4 linked regions of the Sediminicoccus rosea genome follow. The protein of the gene in region 2 binds, or shares a complex with, the protein of the main gene of each other region. Links are inferred from orthologs where the notes say so. Each region holds a gene or a part of one and is shown on either strand. Other genes may lie near its edges. The genes, in order: accB, accD, accC and R9Z33_RS04895.

The links.
Region 1: the proteins of accD (region 2) and accB are in contact, whole or in part, in a solved structure (PDB 8UXZ), measured with the Escherichia coli proteins. The link is inferred for Sediminicoccus rosea from one-to-one orthologs.
Region 3: the proteins of accD (region 2) and accC are in contact, whole or in part, in a solved structure (PDB 8UXZ), measured with the Escherichia coli proteins. The link is inferred for Sediminicoccus rosea from one-to-one orthologs.
Region 4: the proteins of accD (region 2) and R9Z33_RS04895 are in contact, whole or in part, in a solved structure (PDB 8UXZ), measured with the Escherichia coli proteins. The link is inferred for Sediminicoccus rosea from one-to-one orthologs.

The regions. Positions count from the first base shown.
Region 1 is NZ_CP137852.1:342,719-345,674, reverse strand. It holds accB (acetyl-CoA carboxylase biotin carboxyl carrier protein), read right to left. Parts: upstream 1,756-2,956; coding sequence 1,246-1,755; downstream 1-1,245. Other genes in the region: R9Z33_RS01650 (thiazole synthase), read left to right, coding at 2,701-2,956; thiS (sulfur carrier protein ThiS), read left to right, coding at 2,476-2,697; aroQ (type II 3-dehydroquinate dehydratase), read right to left, coding at 1,752-2,207; accC (acetyl-CoA carboxylase biotin carboxylase subunit), read right to left, coding at 1-1,048. UniProt on the Escherichia coli protein: This protein is a component of the acetyl coenzyme A carboxylase complex; first, biotin carboxylase catalyzes the carboxylation of the carrier protein and then the transcarboxylase transfers the carboxyl group to form malonyl-CoA.
Region 2 is NZ_CP137852.1:4,812,278-4,816,640, reverse strand. The notes cover bases 1-2,735. They hold accD (acetyl-CoA carboxylase, carboxyltransferase subunit beta), read right to left. Parts: upstream 1,936-2,735; coding sequence 1,066-1,935; downstream 1-1,065. Other genes in these bases: R9Z33_RS23175 (transglycosylase domain-containing protein), read left to right, coding at 2,311-2,735; R9Z33_RS23185 (bifunctional folylpolyglutamate synthase/dihydrofolate synthase), read right to left, coding at 1-1,069. Also shown: more of R9Z33_RS23175, read left to right, coding at 2,736-4,056; R9Z33_RS23170 (ABC transporter ATP-binding protein), read right to left, coding at 4,067-4,363.
Region 3 is NZ_CP137852.1:344,002-348,424, reverse strand. Bases 1,629-4,423 are described here. They hold accC (acetyl-CoA carboxylase biotin carboxylase subunit), read right to left. Parts: upstream 3,799-4,423; coding sequence 2,458-3,798; downstream 1,629-2,457. Other genes in these bases: accB (acetyl-CoA carboxylase biotin carboxyl carrier protein), read right to left, coding at 3,996-4,423; R9Z33_RS01670 (Bug family tripartite tricarboxylate transporter substrate binding protein), read right to left, coding at 1,629-2,397. In the rest of the region: R9Z33_RS01685 (Bug family tripartite tricarboxylate transporter substrate binding protein), read left to right, coding at 1-171; R9Z33_RS01680 (phasin family protein), read right to left, coding at 229-648; R9Z33_RS01675 (TetR family transcriptional regulator), read right to left, coding at 750-1,388; more of R9Z33_RS01670, read right to left, coding at 1,432-1,628. UniProt on the Escherichia coli protein: This protein is a component of the acetyl coenzyme A carboxylase complex; first, biotin carboxylase catalyzes the carboxylation of the carrier protein and then the transcarboxylase transfers the carboxyl group to form malonyl-CoA.
Region 4 is NZ_CP137852.1:1,037,740-1,042,189, forward strand. What follows is about bases 971-3,792. They hold R9Z33_RS04895 (acetyl-CoA carboxylase carboxyltransferase subunit alpha), read left to right. Parts: upstream 971-1,814; coding sequence 1,815-2,771; downstream 2,772-3,792. Other genes in these bases: R9Z33_RS04890 (pyridoxal phosphate-dependent aminotransferase), read right to left, coding at 971-1,699; R9Z33_RS04900 (MFS transporter), read left to right, coding at 2,771-3,792. In the rest of the region: R9Z33_RS04885 (GNAT family N-acetyltransferase), read right to left, coding at 1-497; more of R9Z33_RS04890, read right to left, coding at 497-970; more of R9Z33_RS04900, read left to right, coding at 3,793-4,252; R9Z33_RS04905 (hypothetical protein), read right to left, coding at 4,272-4,450. UniProt on the Escherichia coli protein: Component of the acetyl coenzyme A carboxylase (ACC) complex. First, biotin carboxylase catalyzes the carboxylation of biotin on its carrier protein (BCCP) and then the CO(2) group is transferred by the carboxyltransferase to acetyl-CoA to form malonyl-CoA.

The sequences.
Region 1 (2,956 bases), 4.5 Mb from region 2 along the record:
GCGAGGGCGCGAAGCTCTCGGGATCTTCCGCGGTCACGCGGCACTCGATGGCGTGGCCGCTGAACTGCACATCCTCCTGCGCGTAGCCCAGCTTCTCACCGGCCGCGATGCGGATCTGCTCGCGCACCAGATCCACGCCGCAGACCATCTCCGTCACCGGATGCTCCACCTGCAGGCGGGTGTTCATCTCGATGAAGGCGAACTGCCCATCCTGGTAGAGGAATTCCAGCGTGCCGGCATTGCGGTAGCCGAGCTGCCGGAGGCCCGCCGTCACCTGCGCGCCCAGCGCGTCACGCTCGGCCGCGGTCAGCACGGGCGAGCCCGCCTCCTCCACCAGCTTCTGGTGGCGGCGCTGGAGCGAGCAGTCGCGCTCGCCGAAATGCACGACGTTGCCATGCGTGTCGGCGAGGACCTGCAGCTCGATATGGCGCGGCCGGTCGAGGTATTTCTCCATGTAGACCGCGTCATTGCCGAAGGCGGCCTTGGCCTCGGTGCGGGCGACCTGCCACGCCTCCTCCAGCTCCTCCGCCGAATGCGCGACCTTCATGCCGCGCCCGCCGCCGCCCGCCGCCGCCTTGATCAGCACGGGATACTTGATGCGATCGGCGATCTCGCGCGCTTCCTCGAAGCTCTCCAGCGCGCCGGGCGAGCCGGGGACCAGCGGCACGTTGAGCTTCCGCATCGCGTCCTTGGCCGCGATCTTATCGCCCATCATGTGGATGTGGTCCGCCGTCGGGCCGATGAAGGTGAGGCCATGCGCCTCCACCATCTCCGCGAAGCGGGCATTCTCCGAGAGGAAGCCGTAGCCCGGGTGGATCGCATCCGCGCCGGTGATCGCCGCCGCCGAGAGGATGGCCGCGACATTCAGATAGCTGTCGCGCGCCAGCGGCGGGCCGATGCACACGCTCTCATCGGCGAGGCGCACATGCATGGCCGAGGCATCGGCGGTGCTGTGCACGGCGACGGTGCGGATGCCCATCTCCTGGCAGGCGCGATGCACGCGCAGCGCGATTTCGCCGCGATTGGCGATGAGGATTTTCTTGAGCATGGATTTATGCCCTCAGGCGCCGGGCGCCGGCTCCGCCGGCTTGGCTTCGCCGCGCGACGGGCGCGCTGGGCCAAGCATCCGGTTGGGCGGCGCCGGCCGCATTGCGGCCGGATTCTGGGAAAACGGGTGCGGCCCGGTCATGGCCCGCACCCGGCACGAATGGTCCTGGAAACGCGCGCATGCGCGGGGGCATCGCCCTATTCCACCAGCACCAGCGGCTCGCCGTATTCCACGGGCGTGCCGGCTTCCACCAGGATGCGCGTGACCGTGCCGGCGCGGCTGGTCTTGATCTGGTTGAAGGTCTTCATCGCCTCGATCAGCAGCACGGTCTGCCCCGCGCTGACCTTGGCGCCGACCGTGATGAAGGGCGCGGCCCCCGGCTCGGGCGAGAGATAGGCCACACCCACCATGGGCGAGGTGATCAGGCCCGGATGCTTGGGGTCGATCGCCTCGGGGTCGGCAGCGGGCACGGCCGGGGCCGGCGCCGCCTGCGCGGGCGCGCCCATCGGCATCGGCATCTGCATGGGCATCGGCATGGAGGGCGCCGCGTAATACTGCGCGGGCGCCACCGGCGCGGGCGGGATGATCCGCGCGACCCGGATGCGCGATTCCTTCTCGGAGAGCTCGATCTCGGTCAGGTCCGTCTCGCGGAGGATTTCGGCGAGCTTGCGGATCGCCTCCGCATCGAACTGAATGCCGCTGGTCATGCGTCGTCATCCTCGTTTCCGCCGACGAGATTGGCCATGGCCTGCAGCGCCAGGGCATAGCCCGCGACGCCCAGGCCGGCGATCACGCCGGTGGCGGCCTTGGAGACCAGGCTGTGCTGCCGGAACTCCTCGCGCCGGTGAATATTGGTGATATGGACCTCGATCACCGGCAGCCCGACGGCCAGCAGCGCGTCCAGGATGGCGACCGAGGTGGTGGTGTAGCCGGCCGGGTTGATCACGATGCCCGCGGCGCGGCCGCGGCATTCCTGAATCCAGGAGACCAGCTCCCCTTCCGTGTTGGACTGCCGGAAATCAATCGCGAGCCCGAGCTCCTCCGCCGCCTCGGCGCAGAGATTCTCCACATCGTCGAGCGTCGCCGTGCCGTATTTCTCCGGCTCGCGCGTGCCCAGCATGTTGAGGTTCGGGCCGTTGAAGACGGCGATGAGGTTCATGGCGGTTCGGTCAAACAGGGAATGGATTGGCGGGGCTAGCATGGGGCATGCGGCAGCGGCAAGCGCGGCCCGGTCATTGACCCCGGGGCCGCGCGGAACCAGATTGCCCTGGACCAAGGGGAGCCCCGCCCGGAAACACCAAAGGTCGGGGCTGAGAGTCCGCGCGGCAGCGGTGACCCTTCGAACCTGATCCGGGTCATGCCGGCGAAGGGATGGGCACCCGTTCCCCTCCCACGCCGGCCTGGCCCCCCTGGCGGGAGAGCGTGCGATGTCCGAGCTGGCTGAACGCCTGAAGCTCACCGTGAACGGCGAGGCGCGCAGCGTGCCGGCCGGCCTGACCGTGGCGGATCTGCTGGCGGAAATCGGCCTCGCCGCGCGCAAGGTCGCCGTCGAGCGCAACCTCGAGATCGTGCCGCGTTCCCAATACGCGACGACGGCGCTGGCCGATGGCGACGCCATCGAGATCGTCCATTTCATCGGGGGTGGCTGAGAATTGACCGAAGACAGCTGGGAAGTCGCCGGGCGCCGCTTCACCTCGCGCCTCATCGTCGGCACGGGGCGCTACAAGTCGCTCGAGGAGACGCGGGACAGCATCGCGGCCAGCGGCGCCGAGATCGTCACCGTCGCCGTCCGCCGGGTGAATCTGAGCGACCCCTCGGCGCCGATGCTGCAGGATTTCGTGCCGCCGGACCGTTACACTTACTTACCCAACACCGCCGGCTGCTTCACCGCACAGGACGCCGTCCGCA
Region 2 (4,363 bases):
GCGGCAGGATGGGCGCCATGAAGCCCGCCGCCGTCTTGCCCTGCTTCATGCCGATGACGAGGTGCAGCGGGCGATCCCGGAATTCCGTGAGCGTCGCCGCCAGGGCCTGGCCGGCGCCGGCATTGTGCCCGCCATCCAGCCAGAGCTCCCAGGGGGCGGGCGGGGCGAGGCGCCCGCGCAGCCGCTGCATGCGTGCCGGCCATTCGGCCGCCGCCGCGCCGCGGATGATGGCGTCCTCGCTCAGCCAGGCCGGTTTCCAGGCACGGAGCGCGGCGATGGCGATGCCGGCATTGTCCGGCTGGTGCGCGCCGCGCAGCCCGAGCTCGGGCAGGAGGATCGTGCCCTGGCCATCGGTGAAGCGATGCCCCGTGCCCTCGCGCTCCATCCGCCAGGCCGCATCCCGCGCCAGCAGCGGCGCGCCCAGTTCGGCCGCGCGGGCGGCGATGACCGAGAGCGCCTCATCCTGCTGCCGCCCGGTGGCGCAGGGCACGCCGGGCTTGATGATTCCGGCCTTCTCGAAGGCGATCTTGCCGATCGTGTCGCCCAGGAAATCCATGTGGTCCATGGAGATGCTGGCGATCGCCGTGGCCGCCGGGGCGGCGATGACATTGGTCGCGTCGAAGCGCCCGCCGAGCCCCACCTCCAGCACCAGCAGGTCGGCCGGGACGCGGCTGAACAGCAGCAAGGCGACGGCGGTGGTGATCTCGAAGACGGTGATCGGCGTCTCGCCATTCACCCGCTCCACCTCCTCGAGCGCGTCGCTCAGCGCCTCCTCGCCGACCAGTTCGCCGGCGAGGCGGATGCGCTCATGGAAGCGGACCAGGTGCGGCGAGGTGTAGACATGCACGCGCTGCCCGGCCGCCTCGCCGATGGCGCGCAGGAAGGCGCAGGTGCTGCCCTTGCCGTTGGTGCCGGCCACATGCACCACGGGCGGCAGCCGCCGCTCCGGATGGCCGAGTTTGCCGAGCAGGGCTTCGAGACGCCCCAGGCTCAAATCGATCAGCTTCGGATGCAGCGCGTGCATCCGCTCGATGATGGCCTCCGAACGGCCCGCTGTTGCGCCGGTCATGCGGCGGCCGGCGCTTCCTCGGCGGCGCGCAGCAGGCGGATGACGCGCGCCAGCGTCTCGCGCATCTCGGCGCGCTTCACCACCATGTCGAGGATGCCGTGCTCCAGCAGGTATTCGGCGCGCTGGAAGCCCTCGGGCAGCTTCTCGCGCACCGTCTGCTCGATCACGCGCGCCCCGGCGAAGCCGATGAGGGCACCCGGCTCGGCGATCTGGATGTCGCCCAGCATGGCGAAGCTGGCGGTGACGCCGCCCGTCGTCGGGTCGCACAGCACGACGATGAAGGGCAGGCCCGCATCCTTCACCATCTGCGTTGCGATCACGGTGCGCGGCATCTGCATGAGGCTGACGGCGCCCTCCTGCATGCGTGCGCCGCCGGAGCTGGCGAAGACGATCAGCGGCGCATCCTGCAGCACGGCCAGCCGCGCGGCGGTGACGATGGCCTCGCCCACGCCGGCGCCCATGGAGCCGCCCATGAAGGCGAATTCGAAGACGGCGACGACGGCGCGCTGGCCCTCGATCTGCCCATGGCCCACCACCACCGCGTCATCCATGCCGGACTTGGTCTGGGCATCGCGCAGGCGTTCGGAATAGCGGCGCTGGTCGCGGAAGCGCAGCGGATCGGCCGGCGCCTTGGGCAGCTCGATCTTCTGCCAGCCCTCATCCAGCGTGGCGTCGAGCCGCTGCTTGGCCGAGAGGCGCATGTGGTGGCCGCAATGGGTGCAGACGCGGAGGTTCTTCTCCAGGTCCGTCTGGAAGATCATCTTCTGGCAGCTCGGGCACTGGTGCCAGAGATTGTCCGGCATCTCGCGCGAGGTGCCGAAGAGCGTCTTGATCTTGGGCAGCGCCCACTCGGAAATCCAGTTCATCTTTATCTGCCCTCAGACGGCGGGCGGCGGCTCCGCCGCCTTGCCTTCGCGCCGCATGGGGTGCGGCGGGCGGGGAGGGCGGGCGCGGCGCGCCGGCCGCTGTGCGGCCGGATGCTCCGGACGCTGCGACGGGATGGAGATGGCGGGACGGGGGGCGCGGGTCAAGCGGGGAGGGCCCGCCCCAAACTCCCTGATGCACCGGCCCGCCCGCCATGCTAAAGCCTCGCCATGCCGAGAGTGGCGGCCGCAAGGCTGCGAACCCCGGCCCCTGCCAGCCGGCCCTCCCCCCGGGTCGAACCACGGTCCCCCCCGAGCGGGCCAAAATCCAGCGGGCGCGCCGCCGCGCCGTCGAAGCGCCGCCGCAGCCTGGGCGGGATGCTGCTCCGGGCGGCCATCATCCTGCTCATCTGGGGCCTGCTCGCGGCCGGCGCGCTGCTGATCTGGTTCACGCATGACATGCCCCGCGCCGATACGGCGCTGACGCATCAGCGCCGCCCCAGCGTCACCCTGCAGACGGCCGAGGGCGGGCTGCTCGGCACCCAGGGCGATCTCTATGGCGAGACGCTGCGCCTGCGCGACCTGCCGCCGCACCTGCCCGCCGCCCTGCTCGCCATCGAGGATCGCCGCTTCCACCAGCATTTCGGCCTGGACGTGATCGGCCTGGCCCGTGCCGCCTATGCCAATTGGAACGCGGGCGAGGTGGTGCAGGGCGGCTCCACGCTCACCCAGCAGCTGGCCAAGAATCTCTTCCTCAGCCCGGCCCGCAGCACGCGGCGCAAGGTGCAGGAAGCGCTGATGGCACTCTGGCTCGAGAACCGCTTCACGAAGGACCAGCTGCTCGAGATCTACCTGAACCGCGTCTATCTCGGCGGCGGCGCCTATGGGGTGGATGCGGCCGCGCGGCTCTATTTCGGCGTCTCGGCGCGGCGGCTCACGCTGCCCCAGGCCGCCATCCTGGCCGGCCTGCCGCAGGCGCCCTCGCGCTACAGCCCGCGCGCCAACCCCGACGGCGCCATGGCCCGCGCGCGGGACGTGCTGGCCGCCATGGTCGCCACCGGCGCCATCACGGCGGAGCAGATGGAGCGCGCCGTGCAGGAGATGACCATCCCGCCGCGCCCCTCGCGCAACGGCGGCTGGTTCGCCGACTGGATCTTCGAGGACATCCCCAGCGCCTTCCCCGGCAGCGCCGACCTCGTCATCCGCACCACGCTTGATCCGCGCTGGCAGAATGCGGTGGAATCCCGCCTGGCCGCGCTGCTCGACCAGGCGGGGCGCGAGGCGCGGGTGGGGCAGGGCGCCGTTGTCGTGCTCGATGCCAATACGGGCGCGGTGCGCGCCATGGCGGGCGGGCGCGACTTCCGCCGCAGCCCCTTCAACCGCGCGACCGATGCGCGCCGCCAGCCGGGCTCCACCTTCAAGGCGATGGTCTATCTGGCGGCGCTGGAGCACGGCGCATCCCCCTTCGACCAGGTGAGCGACGGGCCGCTGCAGATGGGCCGCTGGTCGCCGTCCAACGGACATTGGCGCACGCGCGGCTCGATCACGCTGGATGAGGCCTTCGCCCATTCGGTCAACACCTCGGCCGTGCGCGTCATGCAGATGGGCGGCGGGCCGCGCGGGGTGGCCGATGTCGCCATGCGCCTCGGCGTGAATGGCCGCTTCCCGCGCGATGCCTCCATCGCGCTCGGCACGGGCGAGGTGAAGCTGATCGACCTCGCCGCCGGCTATGCCGCGATGGTCAATGGCGGGCGGCGCATCACCCCCTACGGCATGCAGCGCGTCGAGGCGGAGGGCCGCGCGCTTCCCGTGCCCCGCACCGAGCCCGCCCAGGTCATCAGCGCCGAGGCCGCCGAGCGCATGCGGAACATGATGGTGAGCGTGGTCCGCAACGGCACCGGCCGCGCCGCCGCCATGCCGGGCCTGGTCACCGGCGGCAAGACCGGCACGACGCAGGACTATCGCGATGCCTGGTTCATGGGCTTCGTGCAACTGCCCTCGGGCCCGCTCGTCATCGGCGTCTGGCTCGGCAATGACGACAATACGGGGATGGATGACGTGCGCGGCGGCACCCTGCCGGCCCGCCTCTTCCGCGAGATCATCGAGGCGGCGCGCGCCTCCTGAGGCGGTAGCCCTACTTGCGCAATTCCATCTGGATCGGCCCCTCGCGCTCGCCGCGCGCGAACTGGTCCACCATGGCATTGCCCGTCTCGCCAAGCTTCTCGGCGCTGCCGGTCCAGACGATCCTTCCCTTGTGGATCATCGCCGCGTCATCGCCGATGCGGCGCGCGCTCGCCATGTCATGCGTGATGGAGAAGGCGGTGGCGCCCAGCCGCTCCACGCAATCCACGATCAGGCCGTCAATCACCGCGCCCATGATGGGATCGAGGCCGGTGGTGGGCTCGTCGAAGAAGATGATGTCGGGGGCCGA
Region 3 (4,423 bases), 4.5 Mb from region 2 along the record:
CTGAACGCCGCCGCGCATGAGGCGATGCGCACGCCCGCCTTCGTCGAGACGCTGCGCCAGCAAGGCGCGGTGCCCGAGCCCTCGACGCCGGAGGAGTTGGGCGCGCTCGGCCGCCGTGAGCGGCAGGCCTGGGCGCAGGTGGTGCGCGCCACGGGCGCCTTCCTCGATTGAGTCGGGCCGGATCGGGCCCGCACGCCGGCGGGCCGCGATCCGGGATCATCCCCGGCTTCAGGTCTTCACCAGTTCCTTCACCTCTTCCAGCGCCTCGGCGAAGCGGCGGTTCAGCACGCCCACGGCCTCGCCATTGGACTTCTGGATGAGCTCGGCGATCTCCTGCATGTTCGCCACCGCGCGCTCATAGGCCGTGCGCATCAGTTCGGCCTGCTGCGCGGCCTTGGCGTTGGGCGAGGCTTCGGCGGCACCGAGGCTCTGGATGGCCTGCGTCATCTCCGCCATCACCTGCTGGATGATTTCCATGTTGCGGCGGCCCACGGCCTGGGCACCCTCCATGGCGAGCTTGTTCGCGGTGGTCAGCGCCTCGAGGTTGCGCTTCTGCGCGTCGGCGAAGGCCTGGAAATCCGGCAGGCCCGGCATCTTCATCGAGGTGAAGGCGCGCATCATGTCTTCGGGGTTGAAGCTGTTCGTCATGGCGTGAGTCTCCGCGCCCCCGCCCCGCAACCGGCCCCAGCGACCCGTTGTTCCGGCGGGAAACCGCCTCTTCGACTCCTAGACGCCCGGGGGCAAGCCGGTCAAATGACTTCGTCGGCCGATTCGGGGTCGGTTTCGGCCACCGGCTCCGCCTCGGCCGCCGCTTCCCTGGGCGCCATGCCGAACCAGCGCGCCGCGCGGTCCGCCTGGTCCAGGGCGCGGTCCAGCGCGGCCATGGTGGCGGAGAGGTCCTCGCTCTCATCCTTCTCCCAGGCGCGCAGGGCCGCGAGCCAGACGCCCACCAATCCCTGCACGCGCAGCAGCCCCCGCGGGCCCGCCGCGTCCAGCCCGGCCGCCTCCAGCATCCAGGCCATGGAGCTCGCGTTGCGCGGCGCGAACCACAGCGCCAGCAGCGGCGCGCGCGGCAGGTCGCGCAGCAGGCGCACCACGCCGGCGCGGTCCGGCTGGAGGGCATCGAGGCGGCGCATCAGCACGTCGAACAGCCGGTCGCGCGGCGTGCTGCCGAGGTCCTCGATCGTCCCCTCCAGCACCGCCGCATCCACGGCGCGCTGATGCGCGGCCAGGATGTGGAGCGGGGTGGCGAAGTGGCGGCGCAGCTCGGCCAGGGGCAGGCCGGCCTCGGCCGCGACGGCGCGCAGCGTCAGCCCATGCCAGCCGCTGCCGGCCAGGACGCGCCAGAAGGCGCCGAGGATCGCTTGGTCGGGGGCGGGTGTGATCATGCCCGCAAGATTGGCCCGCGGGCGTCCGGGCGCAAGCGGGGACTCAGTCCGCCGTGATGTTCCCGGCCGCGATCACCGCCCGCCAGCGCTCCAGCTCGCTCCGCACCAGCGCGGTATAGCCGGCCGGCCCCTCCGCGCCTGGCCGGACGCCGATGGGCGTGAAGCGCTCCACCACCGCCGGATCGGCCAGGGCGTGCGCGATCTCGGCATCCCAGCGGGCGATGATTTCGGGCGGCAGGCCGGCCGGCGCCGAGAAACCGAACCAGTTGCTCGCCACCACCTGGGGGAAGCCCTGCTCGGCGAAGGTCGGCACATCGGCGAACGAGGCCGGGCGCGTCGCCTCGCTGCTGGCCAGCGCACGCAGCCGCCCACCGCGCAGATGCGGCAGCGCGATGGGCAGGCTCTCCATGATGGCCGGGATCTGGCCGCTGATCGTGTCGGTCAGTGCGGGGGCCGAGCCGCGATAGGGCACATGCGTCAGGTCCACCCCGGCAGCGCGCGCGAGCAATTGCCCGATCAGGTGGTTCAGCGTGCCATTGCCGCCCGAGCCGTAGGAGACCGGCCGCTGCCGCGCCACGGCGAGGAATTCCGCGAGGTTCCGCGCGGGGAAATCCAGGTTCACCGCCAGCACCGAGGGGAAGGTGCCGATCAGCCGGATGTGGGTGAAATCCCGCAGCGCGTCATAGGGCGGATTGCGATAGAGCACCGGCCCGATGCCGTGCGAGGCGGCGGAGGAGATCATCACCAGGAAGCGGTCGCCCGGCGCCTTGGCCAGGATGTCCGCCCCCAGGGCACCACCCGCGCCCGGCCGGTTCTCCACCACCACCGGCTGGCCGAGCCGTGTGCTCACCACGGGCGCGAGGATGCGCGACAGGGTGTCGGCCGCGCCGCCCGGCGGGAAGTTCACGACCCAGCGGATGGGGCGGTCGGGCCAGGGCGCCTGGGCCAGCGCGGGCGTGGCGAGCGCGCCCGCGCCGATCAGCGCTGCGCGGCGGGAGAGAGCTTGCATGCGGGGCCTCCTGTGCCCCTGGAACGTCACCGGGATCAGCCGGGCATGCAAGGAGAGCCTTCAGCCCCGCGCGACGAAGCGCTCCAGCCAATGGATGGTGTAGTCGCCCGACTGGAACTCGGCATCTGCCATGATGCGTCGGTGCAGCGGCAGCGTGGTCTTGATGCCGTCCACCACCATCTCGTCCAGTGCGCGCTGCATGCGCGCGATGGCCTGCGGGCGGGTCGGCGCATGCACGATGAGCTTCGCCACCAGGCTGTCGTAATGCGGCGGCACGGCGTAGCCGGAGTAGAGCGCGCTATCCACGCGCACGCCGAGGCCACCCGGCGCGTGATAGGTGTTCACCCGGCCGGGCGAGGGCGCGAAGCTCTCGGGATCTTCCGCGGTCACGCGGCACTCGATGGCGTGGCCGCTGAACTGCACATCCTCCTGCGCGTAGCCCAGCTTCTCACCGGCCGCGATGCGGATCTGCTCGCGCACCAGATCCACGCCGCAGACCATCTCCGTCACCGGATGCTCCACCTGCAGGCGGGTGTTCATCTCGATGAAGGCGAACTGCCCATCCTGGTAGAGGAATTCCAGCGTGCCGGCATTGCGGTAGCCGAGCTGCCGGAGGCCCGCCGTCACCTGCGCGCCCAGCGCGTCACGCTCGGCCGCGGTCAGCACGGGCGAGCCCGCCTCCTCCACCAGCTTCTGGTGGCGGCGCTGGAGCGAGCAGTCGCGCTCGCCGAAATGCACGACGTTGCCATGCGTGTCGGCGAGGACCTGCAGCTCGATATGGCGCGGCCGGTCGAGGTATTTCTCCATGTAGACCGCGTCATTGCCGAAGGCGGCCTTGGCCTCGGTGCGGGCGACCTGCCACGCCTCCTCCAGCTCCTCCGCCGAATGCGCGACCTTCATGCCGCGCCCGCCGCCGCCCGCCGCCGCCTTGATCAGCACGGGATACTTGATGCGATCGGCGATCTCGCGCGCTTCCTCGAAGCTCTCCAGCGCGCCGGGCGAGCCGGGGACCAGCGGCACGTTGAGCTTCCGCATCGCGTCCTTGGCCGCGATCTTATCGCCCATCATGTGGATGTGGTCCGCCGTCGGGCCGATGAAGGTGAGGCCATGCGCCTCCACCATCTCCGCGAAGCGGGCATTCTCCGAGAGGAAGCCGTAGCCCGGGTGGATCGCATCCGCGCCGGTGATCGCCGCCGCCGAGAGGATGGCCGCGACATTCAGATAGCTGTCGCGCGCCAGCGGCGGGCCGATGCACACGCTCTCATCGGCGAGGCGCACATGCATGGCCGAGGCATCGGCGGTGCTGTGCACGGCGACGGTGCGGATGCCCATCTCCTGGCAGGCGCGATGCACGCGCAGCGCGATTTCGCCGCGATTGGCGATGAGGATTTTCTTGAGCATGGATTTATGCCCTCAGGCGCCGGGCGCCGGCTCCGCCGGCTTGGCTTCGCCGCGCGACGGGCGCGCTGGGCCAAGCATCCGGTTGGGCGGCGCCGGCCGCATTGCGGCCGGATTCTGGGAAAACGGGTGCGGCCCGGTCATGGCCCGCACCCGGCACGAATGGTCCTGGAAACGCGCGCATGCGCGGGGGCATCGCCCTATTCCACCAGCACCAGCGGCTCGCCGTATTCCACGGGCGTGCCGGCTTCCACCAGGATGCGCGTGACCGTGCCGGCGCGGCTGGTCTTGATCTGGTTGAAGGTCTTCATCGCCTCGATCAGCAGCACGGTCTGCCCCGCGCTGACCTTGGCGCCGACCGTGATGAAGGGCGCGGCCCCCGGCTCGGGCGAGAGATAGGCCACACCCACCATGGGCGAGGTGATCAGGCCCGGATGCTTGGGGTCGATCGCCTCGGGGTCGGCAGCGGGCACGGCCGGGGCCGGCGCCGCCTGCGCGGGCGCGCCCATCGGCATCGGCATCTGCATGGGCATCGGCATGGAGGGCGCCGCGTAATACTGCGCGGGCGCCACCGGCGCGGGCGGGATGATCCGCGCGACCCGGATGCGCGATTCCTTCTCGGAGAGCT
Region 4 (4,450 bases), 3.8 Mb from region 2 along the record:
TCGAGCATTTCCACCACCAGGCCGCGGCAGGGCTTGGCGTAGCGGAATTCGAGCGATTTCGAGAGGTCATCCAGGATGCGGATGGCACCCTGCCGGACATAGCCGGCCTTTTCGTAGAAGGCGTGCGCCGCCTCGAAGCGGGTATCGGTCCAGAGGACCATGCGCTCGGCGCCATGCGCGCGGGCATGCGCCTCGGCCGTGGCGAGGAGGCGCTGGGCAAGGCCGGTGCCGCGGGCGGATTTCGCCACATACATGCGGCCGATTTCCCAGGCCTGGTCCTCGCGCAGGGGGCGGGTGGCGACCATGCCGACCCCCTGGCCGGTGCCGTCCTCGGCCAGCCAGAGGGCGCCGTCGAGGGTGGCGAAGTGGCTGGCGAGCGCGCGGAGCTCCGGCAGCTCGCCATCCACGTCGAAGACGATGCCGGGGAACTCCGCCCAGGCATCGCCGATCAGGCGGATATAGGTGGCCGCATCGTCGTCACGTCCCGCACGGAGCATCAGGAAAGCCCGCGGCAGAACTCCTGGATGCGGCCACAGGCCTCGCGCAGGCTCGCCATGTCGGTCGCGTAGCTGATGCGGATATAGGGCGACATGCCATAGGCCGCGCCCTGCACGACCGCCACATGCGCCTCGCTCAGCAGGGCCATGGCGAAGTCGGTGTCGGTCTCGATCTTCGCCCCGCCCTTGCTGGTCTTGCCGAGGCAGCCGGCGATGTTCGGGAAGACGTAGAAGGCGCCCTCGGGGCGGTGGCAGGCGATGCCCGGGGCCTCGTTCAGCATGTCCACCACGAGGTTGCGGCGCTCGCGGTATTCGGCCGCGCGCTCGCGCACCAGGTCCTGCGGGCCGTCCAGCGCGGCGGCGGCGGCGGCCTGGCCGATGGAGGAAACGCCGGACGTCGCCTGGCCCTGCATGTTGAACATGGCCGCGATGAGCTCCTTGGGCCCGCCGCAGAAGCCGATGCGCCAGCCGGTCATCGCATAGGTCTTGGAGGCGCCGTTCACCGTCAGCGTGCGGCTCTTCAGCCGGGGCTCGACCTCGGCGATCGTGCAGAATTCGAACCCGTCATAGACGAGGTGCTCATACATGTCGTCCGTCATCACCCAGACATGCGGGTGGCGCATCAGGACATCGGCCAGCGCCTTCATCTCGGCGCGGGAGCAGGCGGCGCCGGTCGGGTTGTTCGGGAAGTTCAGCATCACCCACTTGGTCTTGGGCGTGATGGCCGCTTCCAGATCCTCGGGGCGGAGCTTGAAGCCGTTGTTCTGCGGGCAGGAGATGGTGACCGGCACGCCGCCCGCCACCTTCGCCATGTCGCCATAGCTGATCCAGTAGGGGGCGGGGATCACTACCTCGTCGCCCGGGTCCACCGTCGCCATCAGGGCGTTGAAGATGGCCTGCTTGCCGCCATTGGTGATGAGGATCTCATCCATCGCGTAGTCCAGGCCGTTGTCGCGCTTGAACTTGCGCTGGACGGCGGCCTTCATCGCCGCGGTGCCGCCCTGGGGCGGGTATTTCGTGTCGCCCTTCAGCGCCGCCTGGTGGGCGGCCTCGATCGCGTGCGCCGGGGTGTCGAAATCGGGCTCGCCGGTGGTGAGGCTGATGACCTTGTGGCCCTGTGCCGCGAGTTCGCGCGCCTTGGCGCCCATGGCGACCGAGGCGGAAACCTTCACATTGGCAAGGCGTTGGGCGAGGGCGGGCATTGGAAAGTCCTGAGGTTGCGGAAGAGGCGCAAGTTTAGGCCGCCCCCCGGCCCCCGCCAACCCGGCGCCCGGCCCCTGTTTTCCCCGGCACGGGTTTCCGCTAGACGCCCAAGCCATGCGTCACTTCCTCGATTTCGAAAAACCCATCGCCGAGCTGGAAGGCAAGGTGGAAGAGCTGCGCCGGGCGACCGATGCGGGCGGAATCGACGTGGCCGAAGAGGTCTCCAAGCTGCGGGACAAGGCCGAAAAGCTGCTGGCCGCGACCTATGCCAAGCTCACCCCCTGGCAGAAGGCGCAGGTGGCCCGCCACCCGGAACGCCCGAAATGCCTGGATTACGTGGGGGCCTTGATCGAGGAATGGACCCCCCTCGCCGGCGACCGCGCCTTCGCCGATGACGCTGCCGTGATCGGTGGCCTCGGCCGGTTCCGCGGCCGCGCCGTGGCCGTGCTGGGCACCGAGAAGGGGCGGGACACCGAGACCCGCGTGAAGCACAATTTCGGCATGGCCAAGCCCGAGGGCTACCGCAAGGCGCGCCGCATCATGGAGCTGGCCGGGCGCTTCGGCATGCCCATCATCTCCTTCGTGGACACCTCGGGCGCCTTTCCGGGCATCGAGGCCGAGGCGCGCGGCCAGGCCGAGGCCATCGCGCGCTCCATCGAGGCCGGCCTCTCCGCCCCCGTGCCCTTCGTGGCGACCATCATCGGCGAGGGCGGTTCCGGCGGCGCCATCGCGCTGGCGGCGGCGGACCGCGTGCTGATGCTGGAACACGCCATCTATTCGGTGATCAGCCCCGAAGGCTGCGCCAGCATCCTCTGGCGCGACGCCGCCCAGGCGGCGACAGCGGCCGAGGCGCTGAAGCTCACCGCCGAGGATTTGAAGCGCCTCGCGCTGATTGACGCCGTGGTGACGGAACCGCTGGGCGGCGCGCATCGCGACCCCGGGGCCACGATGGAAGCGGTGGGCGATGCCGTCTGGGGCGCGCTGGAGCCCCTGCTGAGCCTGGATGGCGCCACGCTCAAGGCCCGCCGGCGGGAGAAGTTCCTGGAGATGGGCCGCAGCGCGGTCGCCTGATGGAGGCGCCCCAGCCTTCCTCCAGCGAGGCCCGCCGCGCGTTTTTCCGGGCCTTCCCGACGATCGCCATCGCGATCTTCGTCACCGCCATTGACCAGACGATCACGGCGACGGCGCTGCCCGCCATGGCCGCGCAGTTCGGCGTGGTGGAGCGCATCTCCTGGGTCGTCGTCGCCTATCTGATCGCGGCCACCATCGCGGCGCCGATCTTCGGGCGGCTGGGCGATGCCTATGGGCGGCGGCCCATGCTGTTCATCGCCTTCATCCTCCAGGGCCTCGGCATGCTGGCGGCGGGCCTCGCACCCAGCTTCGAGGCGCTGCTGGCCGGGCGCGCGCTGCATGGCTTCGGCGGCGGCGCGCTGCTGACGCTGGCCATGGCGCTGATCGGCGAATCCGTTCCGGCGCGGGAGCGCGGGCGCTACCAGGCCTATCTGGTGGCCTGCTTCATGGGCGCCTCGGCCGCCGGGCCGCTGGCGGGCGGCTGGCTGACGCAGAGCTTCGGCTGGCGCTGGGTGTTCCTGGCGGGGCTGCCGCTGATCCTGGTCGGCTTCGCCATGGCCTGGCGCCTGCCGAAGCGGGGCCTGATGGGCGGCAGCTTCCGCTTCGACGCGGCGGGGACGGCGCTGTTCACCCTCTTCGTGGCGCTGCTGCTGCTGATGTTGGACCGCGCGCAGCGGATGAACCCGGCGGATTACGCCGTGGCGCTGGGCTTCGGCCTGGCCGGGGCGGTGGCGCTCTGGGCGCTGCTGGTGATCGAGCGCCGCGTGCCGGACCCGCTGCTGCCTTTGCCGGTGCTGACGGACCCGGTGATCTGGCGGACCAACCTGCTGGCGGCCTGCGTCTCGGGCACCATGGTTTCGCTGATTTCCTTCCTGCCGCTTTATCTGAGCGTGGTGCGGGGCGTGCCGATCGCCACCGTGGGGGCCATGCTGCTGCCGATGAGCCTGGGGGGCGGGCTGGGGGCACTCGCCTCCGGCACCTTCCTGGCGCGGACGGGGCGGAACATGCTGCTGCCCTCGCTCGGCCTGGTGCTGGCGACGGTGGTGCTCTGCGTGATGGCCTTCGGCGCGGGGCGGATCTCGCTGACCTGGTTCCCCTGGCTGCTGGCGCTTTCGAGCCTGGGCTTCGGCTGCACCTTCCCGGCGGTGCAGACCACGGTGCAGGTGGCGGCGGGGGCGGCGCGGCTGGGCGTCGCGACAGCCTCGGTCCAGTTCATGCGGAATCTGGGGGCGGCGGCCGGGACGGCGGTGCTGGGGGCGCTGATCTTCGTGGCCTTCGCCCTGGCCGATGCGGAAGTGGCGGAACGCTTCGCCAGCGCGATGCGCGGGGGGCGGGAGGCGCTGGGCAACCTGCCGGCGGCCGAACGCGCGGTGATGGCGGAGGGGCTGGCCGTCGGGTTCCGGGCGATGTTCGCGGGGGCCGCGGTGATGACGGGGGTGGCGGCGGTGCTGGCGTTTCGGGTTCCGTTGAGGCGGGTTTAGCTAGCGTTCGATCTGGTCATTACTTTTCCCACGGAGTAGGCGGGTTCACTTTGGGGCCTTGGACAGCACTCTCCTTCATGCGTTCGATTTTTTTATCAGCAATTTCATTATTCTCTTTATATTGTTGATCTGACGCCGCCGTATCAATCAATTCTTTCTGTAGTTTGACGACATCGATGTCTCGCCAAACAACATAAA